DNA from 3 places in the Blautia sp. HA8986 genome. Region 2 is predicted to be linked to each of the others. Evidence: predicted binding sites of a transcription regulator. Region 2 holds the regulator's gene; each other region holds the start of a gene.
The links. The regulator NrdR, encoded in region 2, represses ribonucleotide reductase genes. The targets are predictions, from matches to a motif close to CACAANATNTTGTG.

Region 1 (6,681 bases), 740 kb from region 2:
CACACTCCGCATTCGCCACATAGCTCTACACCGAATAGCTGCTTCACAGTTTATCAGTTAAAATTGTATTGCATTTCCCACATGGGTCTTTTATAATAAATATAATAATGTCAGGGCAGAAAATCTTTTGTCCCGACCTGATCGCGGCTTGTTCCGCAGCAGTTTAATTTTAAAGAGAAATGAGGTATTTCCTATGAGCGAAAAAACCGTAGTAGTTGCATTAGGCCACCGAGCACTTGGTACCACACTCCCTGAGCAGAAAACAGCCACACGTCTCGCAGCAAAAGCGATCGCAGACCTGGTAGAAGAAGGAACCCGCGTGGTAATTTCCCACAGCAACGGTCCGCAGGTAGGGATGATCCACACCGCAATGAATGAATTCGGCAAGGCGCATCCTGATTATACATTTGCACCAATGTCTGTCTGCTCTGCCATGAGCCAGGGTTACATCGGCTATGACCTTCAGAACGCCATTCGTGCGGAACTGATTTCCAGAGGAATTTTCAAGCCGGTAAGCACAGTTCTTACACAGGTTGTCATCGATCCATATGATGAGGCTTTTGCTGAACCTGAGAAGGTCATCGGTCGTGTTCTCAACGCTGAAGAAGCTGAGGCCGAAGAAGAGAAAGGTAACTTTGTTACAAAAGTTGGCGACGGCCAGTACAGACGAATCCTTGCAGCACCGAAGCCGCAGAAGATCGTTGAAATCGAAACAGTGAAGGTTCTTTCCCAGGCTGAGCAGATCGTTATCGCAGCAGGCGGCGGCGGAATCCCGGTTCTTGAGCAGGGCGCACAGCTGAACGGTGCCAGTGCCATCATCGAGAAAGACCGGGCAGCCGGACTTCTTGCCGAGGAGCTGAATGCAGATACCCTGATGATCCTCACAAGTGTTGAGAAAGTAAGCCTTGACCATGAGACAGATCATGAGTCCTATCTGGATACTATCTCCACAGATGATGCGAAGAAATATATTGCAGACAACCAGTTCGCACCTGGTTCCATGCTTCCTAAGATCGAAGCAGGCGTTTCCTTCGTTGAGAAAGGAAACGGACGTCGTACCATCATCACAGATATGGCCCATGCAAAAGATGGTTACTGCGAGAAGACAGGAACTATCATTAAATAAATCTCTGAATATAAAAAAATCCCATGCCCGGATCAAGAGTAAATCCTTGATCAGCGCATGGGATTTTTTATATTATTATTGAATAAAGCACAAACACAACCGCCTCTGTGACCGACCTGTATATTACATAGATTTTCTTTCAGCGATCTCCGCCATCTTCGCCTCATTCAGACGTGTATCACCATGCACACGGCTGTAGGAAAGATATCCGTTCATACGATCGATCTTAGTCAGGTTTCTGGAACCGCATACAGGGCATACGTCCATCTCAAGCTCCTCGTGACCACAGTCGTCACAGTATGCAAGAGAAAGATTTACTCCCTCATAATATCCCAGATCCATGGCTCTGCGGATCAGGGTACGGATCGCTTCTTTATTATATCCGATCGGATAACGTACATACTGAATCTTACCGCCATTGCAAAGCTCCCAGAAACGTCCCTCAAGATCCTGCTTCTCGATGGGAGTCACATCCTCAGTTACATGACAATGGAAACTGTTGCTCACATACGGTCTGTCGGAAACGCCTTCGATAATTCCGTACATCTTACGGAACTGCTCTACCTGCAGGCCGCAAAGACTCTCTGCCGGAGTTCCGTAGATCGCATAAAGATAACCGTCCTCTTTCTTATACTCGTTTACCTTGTTATTGATATATCTCAGAACTTCCAGAGCAAACTCACCATCTTCTGCGATAGATTTGCCATTGTAAAGCTCCTGCAGCTCATTCAGTGCTGTAATACCGAAGGAAGCTGTCATTGGCTTCAGGATCTTACCGATTTTTTCATTTGGTTTCAGATGTCCGCCATAGAAACCACCCTCGCAATATGCAAGCGGATTTGTAGAAGCACGCATCTGTCCCAGGTATTCATAAGTGCGGATATGCAGGTTACGGATCATCTCAAGATAGAAATCCAGAACCTCGTAAAAATCTCTGCTCTCTGCTCTGGCTTTCGCAAGGATCATAGGCAGATGAAGACTCACTGCACCAATGTTAAAACGTCCTACAAAAACAGGTGTATCATTCTCATCAGCCGGCTCCATTCCTCCGCGCTCATACCATGGACTTAAGAAAGCACGGCATCCCATGGGGCTGATAACTTTCTTATATTTCTTGTACATACTGGAGATGTAGCCTGCACCTGACATGGAAAGCCAGTCCGGATACATGGTCTTGGAGGAACACTCCACACCAGCCTCAAAAATATCCTCACAGCATTTTCCAGGGCCATGGATCTCCTTGTCATAAAGGAACACGATCTTAGGGAAAAGCACCGGCTTCTTATGACCTGTCTTACCCTGTCCGCCCTGATGGACTTTCAGGAGAGAAACAGTACACATCTTCTCAAACTGCTCAGTCCCCAGTCCCAAAGTCACTGTAACAAACGGATAATCGCCTCTGGAAGAACCAACCGTATTCAGCTTGTACTCAATTCCCTGCCATCCCTGGTCGTACTCTCTTCGTACTTTATCAAGAGCATACTCTATTGCTTTCTCCTCGCGGCCCTTCCAGCTCTCATCGGAGTATTTCATAAATTCGGAAATATATTTATCATAGCTCTTCTTGGCATATGGCGCAAGGATCTTATCTACCTCCGGCACTGTAAATCCACCGTACTGCTGTGCTGCTGTACTGAGGATAATATCACCCATAACATCAAAAGCAGTATCCAGAGTCTTAGGCTCGTTATACCATACATTACCCATCTCAAAACCACCGCGCAGAACAGCAGCTACATCAAAGAGACAGCAGTTCATGGTATCCAGACGTGCTGACTGATCATGAATATAAATATAGCCATCCTTACATGCCTGAAGCTCGTTGCGGTTCATAAAGAATTTACGGTAAAGCTCCTTGTTCAGCTCATTAAAGATCAGACTTCTCTTGGTAGCTACAAGTGCACTGTCTGTATTGGCATTACTCTTGTCTCCAATGTAACGGATTGCCTGACTCTTGGTATAGACGTCATCCATCATATGAATGAAATCCAGCTTATAATTACGGTAATCGCGATAGCTCTTGGCTACAGCCGGGTTCACACGCTCCAGGGCACCCTCTACGATATTGTGCATCTCCTGGATCTCGATCTCATTTTTTCCAAGGGAATCTGCATGCTCCTGGGCAAATCTGCAGATAAAATCCTTCTCCTCATCTGAAAAAGTATAAAGTATACGCTCTGCTGACTTATTCACGGCAGCCACGATCTTCAGAGGATTGAACTCCTCTCTTGTCCCATCTTTCTTAATCACATATATCATGACTCATCTCTCCCGATACTATATATAGTATTATAGTTCTCTATATCTTGTTTTTTCTCTATATATTGTGCTAGGCATGAGTATACCACAGCTGGCATGAAAAGAAAAGGGGGTATTTCTGTATACAAGAAAATACAGACTCTTAGTACTACCTGATCTCACTGCGGAAATATTCTTACAAATTTGTTCCGATCCAGTCCATAATAGTATCCAGCAATCCCGGAATTGCACAAAGCAGACCGATGATCAGCCATATGATCCAGCCTTTCCCGCCGGATTTCCGGCTGATATTTCCGCTTCTGCTGTTCTGCCTGTCCACATTTCCTGTATTTCGATTCCCGTTCGTATTCCGGTTTTCTCTTCCACCACGCTGCACTGTTTTGCTCCCAGGCTGCTCATACTGCCGCATCAGATCACGCACTTTAGCTGAAGCGTGCTTATAATGTACTTCCCTAGGCTCATTAAGGTGATACAGTATTTCATCATTTCTATAAGGCATCCCACACAATGAACACCTTCCATTTATAACCTTTCCTCCGCAAATCTGACATTTCTCAGCCATAAACAACCTCCATTCGGTCTGTCAGAACAGACATTTTAAAATAATTCTCTTTTTTCCAGTATATCACACCAGACCTTTAATACCCAGTATTTTTCCTGAATTCAAAGCCAGACTTCCCTCTCCCCTTATTGCCACTCCCCCCATTTTCTGCTATAATACCACACAGAGCAAACAAGCAAAAAAATCATCAGGAGGACCGATAATGAATACAATCACAATCCCCGCAACCTATCATGCAGACCTGAACCTCCATGATACACAGATTGCGATCAAAACTGTAAAAGATTTCTTTCAGCAGACACTCTCCCAGAAGCTCAATCTTCTCCGGGTATCCGCACCGACTTTCGTAGCACCGGAATCCGGTCTTAACGATAACCTGAATGGTGTGGAGCGTCCTGTAAGTTTTGATATCAAAGCTATCGAAGACAGCAACGCTGAAATCGTACACTCCCTGGCCAAGTGGAAACGCTACGCACTGAAGAAATACGGTTTTTCTCACGGAGAAGGACTTTACACAGATATGGTAGCAATCCGCCGCGATGAAGATCTTGACAATATCCACTCTGTTTATGTAGATCAGTGGGACTGGGAGAAGATCATCTCCAGGGAAGAGCGTTCCGTAGAAACCCTTAAGGAAACTGTACGCAATATCTACAGCGTCCTTCGTAAAACTGAGAAATACATGGCAGTACAGTACGATTACATCGAAGAGATCCTTCCGAAAGATATTTTCTTTATCACAACCCAGGAACTTCTTGATATGTATCCGGACTGCACACCGAAGGAACGCGAATACAGGATCACCCGTGAAAAAGGTGCTGTATTCCTTATGAAAGTCGGCAAAACTCTCACAAACGGAGAGCGTCACGACGGACGTGCCCCGGACTACGATGACTGGGAACTGAACGGCGATATCCTGGTATATTATCCTGTACTTGATATTGCCCTGGAGCTTTCCTCCATGGGAATCCGTGTTGATGAGGACGCACTTGACCGTCAGCTCACAGAAGCAGGCTGCAATGACAGAAGAGAGCTTCCTTTCCAGAAAGCAATCCTTAACAGGGAACTTCCATACACCATCGGCGGCGGAATCGGCCAGTCCAGAATCTGCATGTTTTTCCTTCGCAAGGCACACATCGGTGAAGTTCATGTATCTCTCTGGCCAAAAGAGATCACAGATGCTGCTGAGGCACACGGACTTCAGCTTCTGTAAAACAGCTCAGAGAAATGAGGTGATAACGTGAACATTCTGTTTTTTCTGATTCCCAAAAGCGAAGTTGCCTACATCTTCGAAGATGAAACACTTCGCCAGACCCTGGAAAAAATGGAGCATCGCAAATACTCCTGCATCCCGATTCTTACCATGGACGGTAAATATCTTGGAACAATCTCAGAGGGCGATCTTCTGTGGGGAATGCGCCACGCTGATATCCATGATATCAAAGAGACTGAAGGAGTTCCTGTTATGGCGATTCCACGCCGTGCAACCTATAAGCCGGTGCACGCAGACTCCAATATGGAAGATCTTCTGGACCGCGCTATTAATCAGAACTTTGTTCCGGTTGTAGATGACCAGGGTTCTTTTATCGGAATCATAACCAGAAAGTCAATCATCAAATACTGCTACAACGAAATGAAGGCAGCACAGAAATCCGAAGACGAAAAAAACGGATAATTTTCGTTTTCAGCAGTCTGTCAGCTGCATGCAAAAAGGATGGCATTCATTTTCCGGTATACAATAATACGGAAAATGCTGCCATCCTTTTTATTTCCGGTTTCCACCGGACATTCATATTTCACTCTTAAAAAAATCCTGCTTCACTCTGACACTCTATATCACTTTTACAATATTAAGTTTTTCATCTGCAAGCACAATATCTGCCTTCTTTCCCGGTACAAGAGATCCCACTTCATCATATATTCCAATACTTCTGGCTGGATTCCTGGTTGCCGCAAACACTGCTGCCCGCTCCGGCACTCCCATTGCGATCACACATCTCATACATTCATACAGACTGGTAGCAGAGCCGGCAATGGTTCCGTCCTCCAGCACTGCCTTCCTGTCCTTCACAGTCACCTTCTGTCCGCCAAGCTCATAAAATCCATTTGCCATTCCTGCAGCCATCATGGAATCACTGATCAATACTATACGTTCTTCTCCAAACATACGAAATGTATTACGTACTACTGCCGGATCAATATGAATACCATCGCCGATCATCTCAACCATACATTCCGGATCATCAGCAGCCGCACAGACTACACCCGGTGCACGATGTCCCATATCATTCATTGCATTGTAAAGATGGGTCACATGATGAGCACCGCTCTTCATGGCAGAAGCTGCACAGTCATAATCAGCATCTGTATGACCTATGGAGATCACTACATCATCCTTCAACTCCCGGATAAACGTCTCTGCCCCCTCCATATTCGGTGCCACGGTAACAACACGTATCCTGCCGCCGGATGCTTTCTGGCACTCCCTGAAAAAATCAATATCCGGTTTTCGGATATATTTTTCAACGTGTGCACCTTTTTTTACCGGATCAAGAAAAGGTCCTTCCATGTTCAGTCCGACGATTCGAGCACAATCCGCATCCGGTTTCACTGCATCTGCGGAAGCAAATATCCGTATCAGCATATCAATAGGCAGCGTCATGGAAGTAGGACAGTAAGATGTAATACCCTGGGATTTTTCATACCTGAGAATTTCTTTCAGACCAGTGGCATC
Region 2 (6,681 bases):
TAGCACAGAATCCTGGCGAGCCAGAATTCCATCAGGCAGTTAAGGAAGTTCTTGACTCCCTTAAAGTCGTAATTGACAAAAATGAGGAAGAGTATCGTAAGCTTTCCATTCTTGAGCGTCTTGTAGAGCCAGAGAGAATCATCTCTTTCAAAGTACCGTGGATCGATGACAACGGAACTGTACAGGTTAACAAAGGATACCGTGTCCAGTTCAACAGTGCGATCGGACCATACAAGGGCGGCTTAAGATTCCATCCTTCTGTAAATCAGGGTATCCTGAAATTCCTTGGTTTTGAGCAGACCTTCAAAAACTCTCTTACAGGTCTTCCGATCGGCGGCGGAAAAGGTGGCTCCAACTTCGATCCTAAGGGTAAATCTGACAGAGAGGTTATGGCATTCTGCCAGAGCTTTATGACAGAACTTTGCAAATATATCGGTGCAGACACAGATGTACCGGCTGGTGATATCGGTGTTGGCGGACGTGAGATCGGATATCTCTTCGGACAGTACAAGAGAATCCGCGGACTCTATGAGGGTGTACTCACAGGTAAAGGTCTCTCCTTCGGCGGTTCCCTGATTCGTACAGAGGCTACCGGCTATGGTGTTGTATACATGCTCAATGAGATTGCTAAGGCTCACAATGATTCTGTAGAAGGAAAAACAATTGTTGTAACAGGTTCCGGTAATGTAGCTATCTACGCTGTTGAGAAAGCCACACAGCTTGGTGCCAAGGTTGTTGCAATGAACGACTCCAACGGATACATCTATGATCCGAACGGAATCAACCTTGACGTTGTAAAAGACATCAAAGAAGTTAAACGTGGACGTATCAAAGAGTACGCTGACCGTGTTGAGGGTGCTACCTACACAGAGGGACTTGGCATCTGGAACATCAAGTGTGATATCTATCTTCCATGTGCTACACAGAATGAGCTTGGCCTTGACGGAGCTAAAACACTTGTTGCAAACGGCTGCAAATATGTAGTTGAGGGTGCTAACATGCCTACTACTCTTGATGCAACAACATACCTTCAGGAGAACGGCGTTCTCTTCATGCCTGGTAAAGCCGCAAACGCTGGCGGTGTTGCCACATCTGCACTGGAGATGAGCCAGAACTCCATGAGACTTTCCTGGACAAGAGAAGAAGTTGATGAGAAGCTTCACAACATCATGATCGACATTTTCCATAAAGCTGATGACGCCGCTAAACGTTACGGCATGGAAGACAACTATGTTGTAGGCGCTAACATCGCCGGATTCGAGAAAGTTGTCGACGCTATGAAAGCTCAGGGTATTGTTTAATCTTCAAGTTTCCTGAATCTTTAACGTAAGATCTTATAGCAGGATCGCAGAGGAATTTTTTCTCTGCGGTCCTGTTTTTATAAAAAAATCCGACCATCCGCAGACAGCCGGTTCTCTTTTTTCTGATATCCTTAAGTCTCTCCACTGCTTATCGCTTATTACAGCCATGGGGGACTTCCCTGATTTATTAATCGATCAGTTAATCAGCTTCTTCAGCTCATCCATAAATGTGCTGACATCCTTAAATTCCCTGTACACAGATGCAAAACGCACATAGGCAACTGCATCCAGATCCTTCAGATGTTCCATAACGATCTCTCCGATCTTGGTGCTGCTGATCTCACGATCCTCGGAACGAAAAATATCTCCCTCTATGGAGTCAATCATCTCCTCCACTCTCTCAATGGGGATCGGCCTCTTATAGCAGGCACGCAAAACCCCGTCCTGGATCTTGGAACGCTTATAGCTCTCACGGTTCTGATCCTTCTTGATCACAGTCAGTGGAATCGTCTCCACTTTCTCATATGTAGTAAATCTTTTCCCACAGGCATCACAGAGACGACGGCGGCGGATAGAATTGGTATCTTCCACAGGTCTGGAATCTACAACTCTTGTATTATCCTGGTTACAGAACGGACATCTCACAGAACTCTCCCCTTTCAGGATCCATATTTTCATTACTAAACTTGTTTTTATTATAAAATAAATTTATATAATGTGTCAATAATTGGACTTGCATAAATTTTACCTATTTTCCATAAAATCATACCAGGTGATGAATTTTATGCGTATCTGCGAACTGAAACAGAAAGAAGTAATCAATATCCACACCTGTCGGAGCCTTGGCTGTCCCATTGATGTGGAGTTCTGCTGCGAAACTGCCCGGCTGAAAGCTCTGATCATGCCGGAGCCTGGGAAATTCTGCTGGTGTTTTTCCAGGGAAAGCGAGTGTATCATCCCCTGGGATTGCATCCGTCAGATTGGAGAAGATATCATCCTTGTAGACTTTCGGAATGAAAAAAGGCTCTCCGGAGAATAAAAGATTCTTCTTTTGTCAAGGCTGTTTATTTTTTATATTTTTGTAAAAAAAGTATATTTCCCCTGCCCTCTGAGAATCATCTTAATGTACTGACAAGACAAGGAGGATTCTAAGATGGCACTAAATAAAGTTGAAATCTGCGGAGTAAATACCTCAACCCTTCCGGTCCTTAAGCAGGAAGAAAAAGAGGAGCTCTTCAAAAGAATCAAAGCTGGTGATAACGAAGCCAGAGAATTGTACATCAAAGGTAATCTGCGGCTTGTTTTAAGCGTGATCCGCCGTTTTCAGAACAGCAGTGAAAATCCGGATGACCTTTTTCAGATCGGCTGCATCGGCCTTATCAAAGCTATTGACAATTTCGACACTACCCTTCAGGTAAAGTTCTCAACGTACGCTGTTCCTATGATCATCGGGGAGATCCGCCGGTATCTCAGGGACAACAACAGCATACGGGTCAGCCGCTCTCTGCGGGATATCGCCTATAAAACCATTTATACCAGGGAAAATTATATGCGCCAGCACTTAAAAGAGCCTACGATTGCAGAGATTGCCCAGGAGATTGGCATTGACAAAGAGATGATCGTCTACGCCATGGATGCGATTCAGAGCCCTGTGAGCCTTTTTGAGCCTGTGTATTCCGAAGGCGGGGACACCCTGTATGTGATGGACCAGATCAGTGACAAAAAGAACCGGGAGGAACACTGGATCGAGGATATTTCCCTCAGGGATGCCATTTCTCGTCTTGGTGAACGGGAACGGCACATCATTGACCTTCGCTTCTACGAGGGAAAAACCCAGATGGAAGTCGCTGAAGAGATCGGCATCTCCCAGGCCCAGGTCAGCCGCCTGGAAAAAAATGCGCTGCGTTGTATGCGGAATTATCTAAGGAATTAGATTTCACTACCAGTTTCCCAAAGCAGTAAAATGCGACAAGATGTATATTCTCCCATACATCTTGCCGCATTCTGTTTCGTCTCAAATCAGCTGTCATTTCGGGGTTCTATCAGCCGCAAAATATCGCTAAAGGCCATCCGTTCAAATCCTTATTCATCGATCCAACACACTATTTCAACGCCTTCTCAATCTCCTCTATCACAATACGAAGAGCCTTCAGTCTTGCATACTTTTTATCTACGGACTCAAGGATATGCCATGGTGCATATGTTGTACTTGTTTTCTGCAGCATCTCATCCACTGCAACCTCATACTGATCCCACTTCTCGCGGTTTCTCCAGTCCTCATCTGTGATCTTCCAGCGTTTCTCCGGATTATTCTGCCTGTCATTAAATCTGGCAAGCTGGGTATCCTTATCAATCTGCACCCAGAATTTCACGATCACTGCTCCCCAGTCTGAAAGTTCTTTCTCGAATTCATTGATTTCATTATATGCACGCCGCCAGTCATTCTCACTGCAAAACCCTTCCAGTCTCTCAACCATCACCCTGCCGTACCAGGTTCTGTCAAAAATAGCGATATGGCCATTTTTCGGAAGCCTTGTCCAGAAACGCCACAGATAATGACGGGCCTTCTCATGCGGCTCCGGGCTTGCGATCGGATGCACCTCAAAACCGCGAGGATCAAGCGCCTCTGTGATCCGCTTGATATTGCCTCCCTTGCCTGCTGCATCCCATCCTTCATAGGTAATGATCACAGGAACTCTCTTTCTGTACAGACGGTTGTGAAGACTTCCAAGCTTCGCCTGCAGTTCCTTAAGCTCTGCCTTGTACTGCTCCTCTTCCACTTCTTTTCCTTCAAGCGGGATCTCATTGAGCTTTGGCATCTCCACCAGTGGAAAAACATTCTGCAGGATCGGAACCGAATGTTTGCTGTTTTCCATAGCGATCTCAATATTGCCGATCATCGTCTCCAGTACCTGCAGCTCTGCCCATTTCCGGTCACTGGCATCTATGATATACCATGGCGCAGAGGAAGTATTGGTATCTCTCATATACTGATCAAAAATTTTTCTGCATTTTTTATAATGATCATTTTGCCAGAGATCATATTCATTCACTCTCCAACGTGTATCCTTGCTCCCCAGGAGATATTCCATTCGTTTCTCCTGTTCTTTACGGTCGATCTGCATAAAAAATTTCAGGAGAACATATCCGTTATCAGTCAGCTGACGCTCAAATCTGCGAATACTGTCGATCCGCTTCACATAACTGTCACCTTTCAGTTTCTTGTCCATACGGTCGCGGCAGGTCTGGTCCATCCATCCGGAATCCAGAAATGTGAATTTTCCATTTTCCGGAATTTCCTTGAAATACCGGTAAAGAAACGGTCTCCTTAAATCTTCCTCTGTTGGAGCCGACATGGTAGCAACTTTGAAAAAACGCGGATCAATATTCTTGATGACCTTGCTTATGGTACTTCCTTTTCCGGAAGCTCCCCATCCCTCAAACAGAACGATCACCGGGATCTTATGCTCCTTAAGAGCCATCTGCAGTTCATATAATCTCGCTCTTGCAGTACTGAGCCGTGCCTTGACATCTTCTTTTTCCGGAATCTGCTCCGGGTTCCAGTTTTTTAACATCTACATCGTCCTTCCTGAAATTATTTGAATATTTATATTATATCACATTCATTTCTGTTTTACGATGAATTCCTCCTTGATTTAACGTAATTTTGCAAATTCAACATTTTACACTATAATAAATCTTCTCAAAAAAATCTGAAAACACAGCTCAGACTATTGACATTTTTCCCACTGATACATACAATAAATGCGCCTATTGTTATTTTTTTAACTTCATTGAAAACAGTAGAACAAAGCCGTGCCAAACAGCAAAAAAGCAAGGAGAACATCATGAAACTCACAGAAGAACTTCTGAATAAAATGGAACAGAAAAAAGAACTTTACGGGGACGGCATCATCATGCCTGACGGAGATTACCGCCTGATCCAGGACGGACACTTAAAAACCCTTATGTCCCTTTTGCCATATACAGAAAATGAACTCTGGAAGATGATTCCGGAAGATGATTCCGCCCTCTTCTGGCTGGTGGAAAAAACAGGCTGCGTCCTAACAGATGTAAACTCTACGATTGGAATGAAAATGACCCCCGAACAGCAGAATACTTTCGAGGCACTCTCCTGCCGGGGGATCATTTCCGGTGAATATTATGATCTTACAAAACAGCGCGAAAAGACGCATGCACGTCAGTCATCATAACCTTCCAGGAAGGAATGTTTCACACCATCTTTTTTATAAGCGATCACAGTATGAAGATTAACATTCTCCACACTCCGGAAAATATTACTCTCAACATGTGGATTAACTTTCTTTAACTCTGCGATCAGATTCTTGATCTCCATGCGCTTGGAAACGCTGGTACCGTCTGTACGGCATGTTGTACATGTATCTGTAAACTTACATGCACACTGGATAAAATGAAGATCATTATAATCTCTCCAGTGCTTGATATCAGCTTCCCTGATCAGATACATGGGACGGATCAGCTGCATTCCTTCGAAATTGGTACTGTGAAGTTTCGGCATCATCGTCTGAACCTGCGCTCCGTAAAGCATTCCCATAAGAATGGTCTCGATCACATCATCGTAGTGATGCCCAAGTGCTATCTTGTTGCATCCTAGTTCTTTCGCCTTGCTGTAAAGATATCCTCTTCTCATGCGGGCACAGAGATAACAAGGAGATTTCTCAATATTGTAGACAGCATCAAAGATCTCTGTCTCAAAAACCGTGATCGGGATTCCCAGGAGCTTTGCATTATGCTCGATTATGGCACGGTTCGCTTCATTATAACCAGGATCCATCACAAGGAATACCAGTTCAAACGGAAACTTGTTGTGACGTTTTAATTCCTGGAAGAGTTTTGCCATAAGCATGGAATCCTTGCCGCCTGAGATACAAACAGCAATCTTGTCTCCCGGCTTCACCAGCTCATAATCATTGATTCCTCTGGCAAATCTGGAAAACAACTGCTTGTGGAATTTCTTACGGATACTCAGCTCAATATCCTTTCTGCGCTGTTCCAGTGCTTCTTCTTCACTCAGATCACTATCCTCTTTATTGGACATATCTTTCTGCATCTGCTCAAAAAGCCATCCTGTATAACCGCCCTTTAAACTGAGTGCAGGAATACCTTTTTCCCGAAGCATCTGCGCTCCCTCCTGGCTGAAAAGTCCTCTCGTGCAGTAAAGAACAGGAATTTTTTCTCCCTTCAGCTCTTCTGCCCTCTCTTTAAGATCCGGTTCCGGGACAGAAATAGCTCCCGGGATCATTCCGTATTCAATAGTTACTTTATCGCGGGTATCAACCAGAAGATATTTCTCCCTCTCTTTTTCTACCTGGTCGTAAGAAATCTCCAGTGTTTCTTC
Region 3 (6,681 bases), 750 kb from region 2:
CAGGATACCTGATTCCTCACGCCGGAATTTCTGCGACAGGGAAAAAGACATCAGACAATACCTGAGGTTGATCACCAACTGGGTCATAGCCATCTCCCACATGGAACCCCCTGCAAAAATAATATCCAGTCCTGCAAACTGCCCAGCTGATGTCAGGTTGGTCAGCGAGATAAGAACTGCCTGCCAGATACTTAAACCTCCGGCAACGGCCATCATGCCAAAGGTGAACGACACTGCAAAATATCCCAATGCAATGGGAATGCCATCCTTCATACCTTTTCTGAAACTTTCTCTTTTCATCGATTTCCTCCATTGTATGTACGTCAGCCGGGCAGATGAAATCATCTGCGTTTACGGCCTGCTCCCAGAATTCTATACAGTCATAAACCTGGTTGCACACGTAAATAAGAGCGTGCCTGGAAACTTTTTTCTGCTTCCTGACACGCTCTTTTATTGTAGCATTGCCATATCAAAACTTCAATACTTCACAGCAAAAATGCGATACTTCATTCCTGAATAGTTACTGTTCACTCCGTTCTCAGTAACACGCTTCGCGGTGCACAGAATTTATGCTAATTGCATAAATTTGCGCGATATGTCTCGGGTTTTCTGTGACCTTCGCTCACAAAAAACACCTCGCGGAACATTGCCAGTGAACAGTAACCCTGAATATCCTTCTTTTTTATTTCTCTTCTTCTGCTCCATCTGGGTTTACAAGACGATTGAGAACTTTGAATCCGTTGTTGCGGAGTACGCTCTCTGCAACCAGAAGATCTTCACAGTGCATGATCGCTACCGGGACTTTCAGGCCCCTGTGGAAGAAGGTGTAAATGTAGTGAAGATTTACATTGCTGTCGCCCATAACGCTTAAGAGCTTGTCCAGACCGCCGATCTCGTCCTGAAGGTCTACAAGGATCGCCTGTGTGATACGTGTCATGTAGCCATTCTCAGCCATGATCTTATCTGCTTTTTCCGGTGCATCACATACCATACGGAAGTTTGCGAATTCCGGAGCGTCAAAGCAGCCAAAGCCGTAGATGTCGATCTGATTCTCCGCAAGGATCTTAGTTACTTTCTGAAGACTTCCAGGGGTGTTTTCTACAAAAACAATGTTCTGTTTTACCATAATCTATTCCTCATTTCTATATAGTTTTTCTTTCCCAAAGGAGGAGTTTTGTTACATTTTACAGGCCTTTTCAATGTTTAACAGCAGCGTGCCCGGAAAAAGGGAACGCAAAAGGAAAATGATCTCCGGGTATCCCCCTGCCGCACACAGCAACCACGTTTTATATTTACGCGTTAAAGCGTAACGCTTTCAATCATTAAATTCAAGTATCAGTATATCATACACCCACAAAATGTCAATTACAAATTAAAAAAACATACAAAAAGCCGGACACACATCCCTCGACATGTGCCCAGTCTTTGCCTTGCGAATCTTAACAATCCACTACATTTCATGTATGCAATACAATCAGAAAACTTACCGTTTCATTTGAAACAAAACAATTCTACGCTAATCCAAGACCTCACGTCTATGAACGCACCCAATTGCAGTTGCCTATGAAGACCTCAGTCAAGTTCTTCATCCACATACTTCTGAATATTAGAAGCATTCACATACTTCTTAACCTGTGCCCCGTCAGTGATCACCAGAGTCGGAGCCTGGCGGATCCCATACTGTTTGACAAGCTCCGGATTCTGCTCTGCGTCGATGATCTCCAGCTCTTCACCTTCCAGCATCTTTTTTGCCATACGGCAGTTCGGGCAGGTGCTTGTTGTAAACAGGTACTTATGAGATGCAACCGGCTGGATCTCAACCTCGTCACCTTTCATGGTCATCACACTGGTATGAACCTTCTTCAGCTGGGAATGAGTGATATCATAGAGCGTACGGTTCTTATATTCCTGTGTCTTTCCGTCATTCCAGTTCTGTACAGGACGATAATATCCCGTAATACGGCTGTAGACCTCAGCCTTCTTGCCGCATTTCGGACAGGTAAAATGCTCACCGCTGATATAGCCATGCTCCTGACATACAGAATATGTGGGAGAAATGGTGTAATACGGCAAACGATAGTTCTCTGCGATCTTACGTACAAGAGAAGCTGCTGCTTTCCAATCCGGAAGCTTCTCGCCAAGGAATGCGTGGAAAACAGTTCCTGATGTATACAATGTCTGCAGATCATCCTGGATATCCAGTGCGTCAAAAATATCTGCAGTATAGTCAACAGGCAGATGAGAGCTGTTTGTATAATACGGTGTGTCGCCCTCTTTTCCTGCTGTCAGAATGTCCGGATAACGCTTTCTGTCATGCTTTGCAAGACGGTAAGCTGTAGACTCCGCAGGTGTTGCCTCCAGGTTGAAAAGTTCTCCCGGATACTGCTCCTGGTAGTCAGACAAACGGTTTCTCATATGCTCCAGGACTTCCTTTGTAAACTTCTGGGTTGCAGGATCTGTCATATCCTTCTTAAGCCAGCATGCGTTCAGACCGGCCTCGTTCATTCCCACAAGACCAATGGTGGAAAAATGATTATCAAAGCTTCCAAGATATCTCCTGGTATACGGATACAATCCCTCATCAAGAAGCTTGCTGATCACATCTCTCTTAATGTGAAGAGATCTTGCGGAAATATCCATCATTCGGTCCAAACGGCGGTAAAACTCCTGAGGACTTTTTGACAGATATGCGATACGCGGCATGTTGATGGTAACAACGCCTACAGAACCTGTACTCTCACCGGAACCGAAGAAACCACCGCTCTTTTTGCGAAGCTCACGGAGATCCAGGCGGAGACGGCAGCACATACTGCGGATGTCGCTTGGTTTCATATCGCTGTTGATATAGTTGGAAAAATACGGTGTACCGTACTTGGATGTCATTTCAAAAAGAAGTCTGTTGTTCTCAGTGTCAGACCAGTCAAACTCTTTGGTGATGGAATAAGTCGGGATTGGATACTGGAATCCGCGACCGTTGGCATCGCCCTCGATCATGGTCTCAATAAATGCCTTATTGACCATATCCATCTCTTTCTTACAGTCTTTATACTTGAAATCCATATCCTTGCCGCCTACAATAGCAGGAAGCTCTGCAAGATCATCCGGAACTGTCCAGTCCAGTGTAATATTGGAGAACGGTGCCTGTGTTCCCCATCGGCTCGGTGTATTTACCCCGTAAACAAAAGCCTCTATACATTTCTTAACCTCCGGATAGGAAAGATTGTCTGCCTTTACAAAAGGAGCCAGATACGTATCAAAAGATGAAAATGCCTGTGCCCCGGCCCACTCATTCTGCATGATCCCCAGGAAATTCACCATCTGGTTGCAGAGCACGCTTAAATGCTTCGCAGGTGCGGAAGTAATCTTGCCCTCGATCCCGCCAAGTCCCTCACGGATCAGCTGTTTCAGTGACCAGCCTGCACAGTAGCCTGTAAGCATGGAAAGGTCATGGATGTGGATATCTGCATTCCTGTGCGCTTCTGCAATCTCATTGTCATAAATCTCAGACAGCCAGTAATTGGCAGTTACTGCACCGGAATTGCTTAAGATCAGTCCTCCTACGGAATAGGTGACAGTTGAGTTCTCTTTTACACGCCAGTCCTCAACCTTCACATAGCTGTTTACGATCTCTTTATAATCAAGGATGGTAGATTTCATATTGCGGATCTTCTCACGCTGTTTACGATACAGGATATAAGCCTTGGCAACATCGGAATATCCTGCCTGGATCAGTACATTCTCCACACTGTCCTGGATATCCTCTACTGAAATTCGATTGTTCTCGATCTTATTCTGAAAATCTGCAGTAACACGAAGCCCCAGAAGATCGATCATATCCGGGCTGTAATTCTTGCCCTTCGCATCGAATGCCTTGTCAATGGCTGCGGTGATCTTTCCCATTTTAAATCCATCCAGTTCGCCGTCTCTTTTTACTACCTGAAACATAAAAAATGCCTCCCTCACACATGTATATATAAAGTGTTTTTGATCACTGATCAGACCTCATCCAGTGACGTTTTTCCAAAAACGCTGTAGGCTCATTGTATCAGACCGGCACCTTTGCGTCAACACAAAAAGTACCATATATAGTGTCCATTTTGTTCACGGTACTATATATGGTACTAAGTTAATTATTCAACATTATGTTACTTTCGGATAGATTTCACGGGGAACCCTCGCTTTTACAGCAATTCCGCCCTCTGTATACTCCTCGGAAAGAAGCTGTCCGTACTCACGGATCAGCTGGATCTGACCAGCTTCTGAATACGGAAAAAGCCGCTCCATATAGATCTGTCCCTCTGCCAGAATCCTGGAAAGGAGTTCCTTAAATTCGCCGAGTCCCTCTCCTGTTCTTGCAGAAATCTTCAAGGTATGATCTGCACGAAGATCCCGGAGACTCTCCCCCGCTGCTTTGTCCTGCTTGTTAAAAAGCGTGATCGTTTTTTTGCCAAGGGCACCTAATTCTTTCAGGGTCTCATACACAATGTGCATCTGCATTTCTGCCTGAGGATTGGACGCGTCCACCACATGGATGATATAATCCGCGTATTTTGCCTCCTCCAGGGTACTCTTAAAAGCCTCTACCAGATTGTGTGGAAGTTTTCGGATAAATCCTACAGTATCCGTAAGAAGCAGCTGCTGCCCGTCATCCAGGGTCAAAAGCCGCGTTGTAGGATCAAGTGTTGCAAATAGCTTGTCTTCAGAAAGCACGGAAGCTCCTGTCAGCGTATTCAGAAGTGTGGATTTACCTGCATTTGTATATCCCACAATGGCAGCTGTCTTAAGATTACCTACCGCTCTTCTGGAACGGATCAGCTCTCTGTGCTTCTCTACCTGGGAAAGCTCCTGCTTCAATGCTGAGATCCTGTTTCGGATCAGACGTCGGTCTGTCTCCAGCTTCTTCTCACCAGGACCTCTTGTTCCAATTCCGCCGCCAAGACGGGAAAGAGAGGATCGAAGTCCTACCAGTCTTGCTGAACGGTAACGAAGCTGCGCCAGTTCGACCTGGATCTTACCTTCACTTGTCACTGCCCGCTTTGCAAAAATATCAAGAATCAGCAAGGTTCTGTCCATAACCTTGCATTCCAGCTCACGTTCCAGATTGTTCATCTGGGCAGGAGAAAGCTCATCATCACAGATCACACCATTGGCATTTAACGCATAGAGAAGGCCTTTTACCTCATCGATCTTACCTTTGCCGATATAAGTTCCCGGATGGACGGCCTCACGGTTCTGAATGATCCTGCCTGCCACCGCTGCTCCGGCTGTAGCTGCAAGCTCTCCAAGCTCGTCCAGGGATTCCTCCATATCATCACCAATACTGGCCTGCACGCCGATCAGGATGACTCGATCCTGTATCTCGTCAAAATATTCCATATCAGCCCTCCGAAGATGTTCTGGTTTTCAGAAAAGCCAGCTCTTTTTTTGCTGCGGAGTCTTCCGGGAACATATCAATATATTCCTTGACCTTGGTCAGTGCTGTAGCAAAATCGAGTTTTTTCTCATAAGTTACGATCTCATTGAATAAAAGACTCTGCATCTCATCGGTTGTAGCTGTCGGCAGACCTTTGGTAATATTATCAAGAGCAGAATCATAATCTCCGTTCCTGATATCACACAGTGCAAGTCCGTTATAACCTTTTGCTGAATCACCTGCCGCTGAAATATACTGTGTATACATGGCTTTTGCATTATCCACATCGTCCTGTGCCAGATACACCATACCCAGAAGAAGTAATGCCTCTGTATTATCCTTTTTGGAGGCTTCCAGAAGTTCTTTTTTCGCATTACTGTAATCTTCCATATAGTAGTAGACACGGCCTCTGTCGCAGTGATCCTTGGCATCCTTCGCCTCAGAGGAAAGTGCAGCTTCCAGATATCTGGTTCCGTCTGCTTCCATATCTTTATCAAGATATGCCTCATAGATCTGGATTGCCATATCGTAGGTAGAATCCTCACCGTAAGCCTGCTTAAAGTTAGATGCAGCTTCCTCGTAGGAATCCATGGCAAGCGCAACCTTTCCGGTGAGGAAATAACTGCCGGCATCCATTTCAAAATCTTCTCCAAGAGTCTGACAGTCTGCCATTGCGTCTTCATACTTACCGGATTTTAGCTCTGCTGTTGCCCTGTAGGAAAGAATATCCTTGCGCAGACTTTTGCTTACTTTGTCACAATTCAGTGCATCTGTAAAGCTGGATATCGCGTCATCATACTTGCCCAGACGGAGACTTGCAATACCTGCACCGCGGTAAGACTGTGCAGGTTTTACCCCGTTTTGAATAGAAGTCTGGTATTCTTCCAGTGCATATTTATAGCTGCCCTGGGAAAGATCTTTTCCTGCCTGCTCATATATTTTTGTTTTTTCGCTGCCGCAGCCGCCCAGGAGAAGAGCTCCTGTCACGGCCGCGAGAATCAATACTGTCTTTGTATTTTTCATGAAATTCCTTATTCTACAACAAGCCCTTCGGCTTCCATTACATCAACAACACTGTCTACATATTTATGGCAGAGTTCATCTGTTCCTGCTTCTACCATTACACGGATCAGCGGCTCTGTACCACTCTCACGTACCAGGATACGTCCGTCATTTCCAAGAGCCTCTGCTGTAGCCTCGATGGCAGCTTTCACCTTCTCATTGTCCAGTGCTGTCTTCTTGTCAGAAACACACACATTGCGCAAAAG

Region 1: nrdD (anaerobic ribonucleoside-triphosphate reductase) is a predicted target of NrdR. The motif match lies at 3,402-3,415, and genes of this name have one in related genera.
Region 3: AC04Q4_RS09865 (ribonucleoside triphosphate reductase) is a predicted target of NrdR. The motif match lies at 4,078-4,091, and genes of this name have one in related genera.

Annotation. Positions count from the first base shown of each region.
Region 1 covers NZ_JBWLUQ010000001.1:2,075,116-2,081,796, forward strand. The annotation lists gene arcC (carbamate kinase) at 194-1,126, shown strand; gene nrdD (anaerobic ribonucleoside-triphosphate reductase) at 1,250-3,385, opposite strand; gene AC04Q4_RS09795 (hypothetical protein) at 3,561-3,947, opposite strand; gene asnA (aspartate--ammonia ligase) at 4,150-5,160, shown strand; gene AC04Q4_RS09805 (CBS domain-containing protein) at 5,188-5,622, shown strand; gene nagA (N-acetylglucosamine-6-phosphate deacetylase) at 5,779-6,681, opposite strand, start outside.
Region 2 covers NZ_JBWLUQ010000001.1:1,334,771-1,341,451, forward strand. The annotation lists gene gdhA (NADP-specific glutamate dehydrogenase) at 1-1,301, shown strand, start outside; gene nrdR (transcriptional regulator NrdR) at 1,497-1,946, opposite strand; gene AC04Q4_RS06285 (YlmC/YmxH family sporulation protein) at 2,086-2,340, shown strand; gene sigG (RNA polymerase sporulation sigma factor SigG) at 2,455-3,234, shown strand; gene pap (polyphosphate:AMP phosphotransferase) at 3,404-4,876, opposite strand; gene AC04Q4_RS06300 (hypothetical protein) at 5,150-5,515, shown strand; gene AC04Q4_RS06305 (PP-loop family protein) at 5,503-6,681, opposite strand, start outside.
Region 3 covers NZ_JBWLUQ010000001.1:2,089,386-2,096,066, forward strand. The annotation lists gene AC04Q4_RS09855 (AzlC family ABC transporter permease) at 1-300, opposite strand, end outside; gene AC04Q4_RS09860 (amino acid-binding protein) at 683-1,126, opposite strand; gene AC04Q4_RS09865 (ribonucleoside triphosphate reductase) at 1,573-3,945, opposite strand; gene hflX (GTPase HflX) at 4,141-5,376, opposite strand; gene AC04Q4_RS09875 (tetratricopeptide repeat protein) at 5,378-6,436, opposite strand; gene glmM (phosphoglucosamine mutase) at 6,445-6,681, opposite strand, start outside.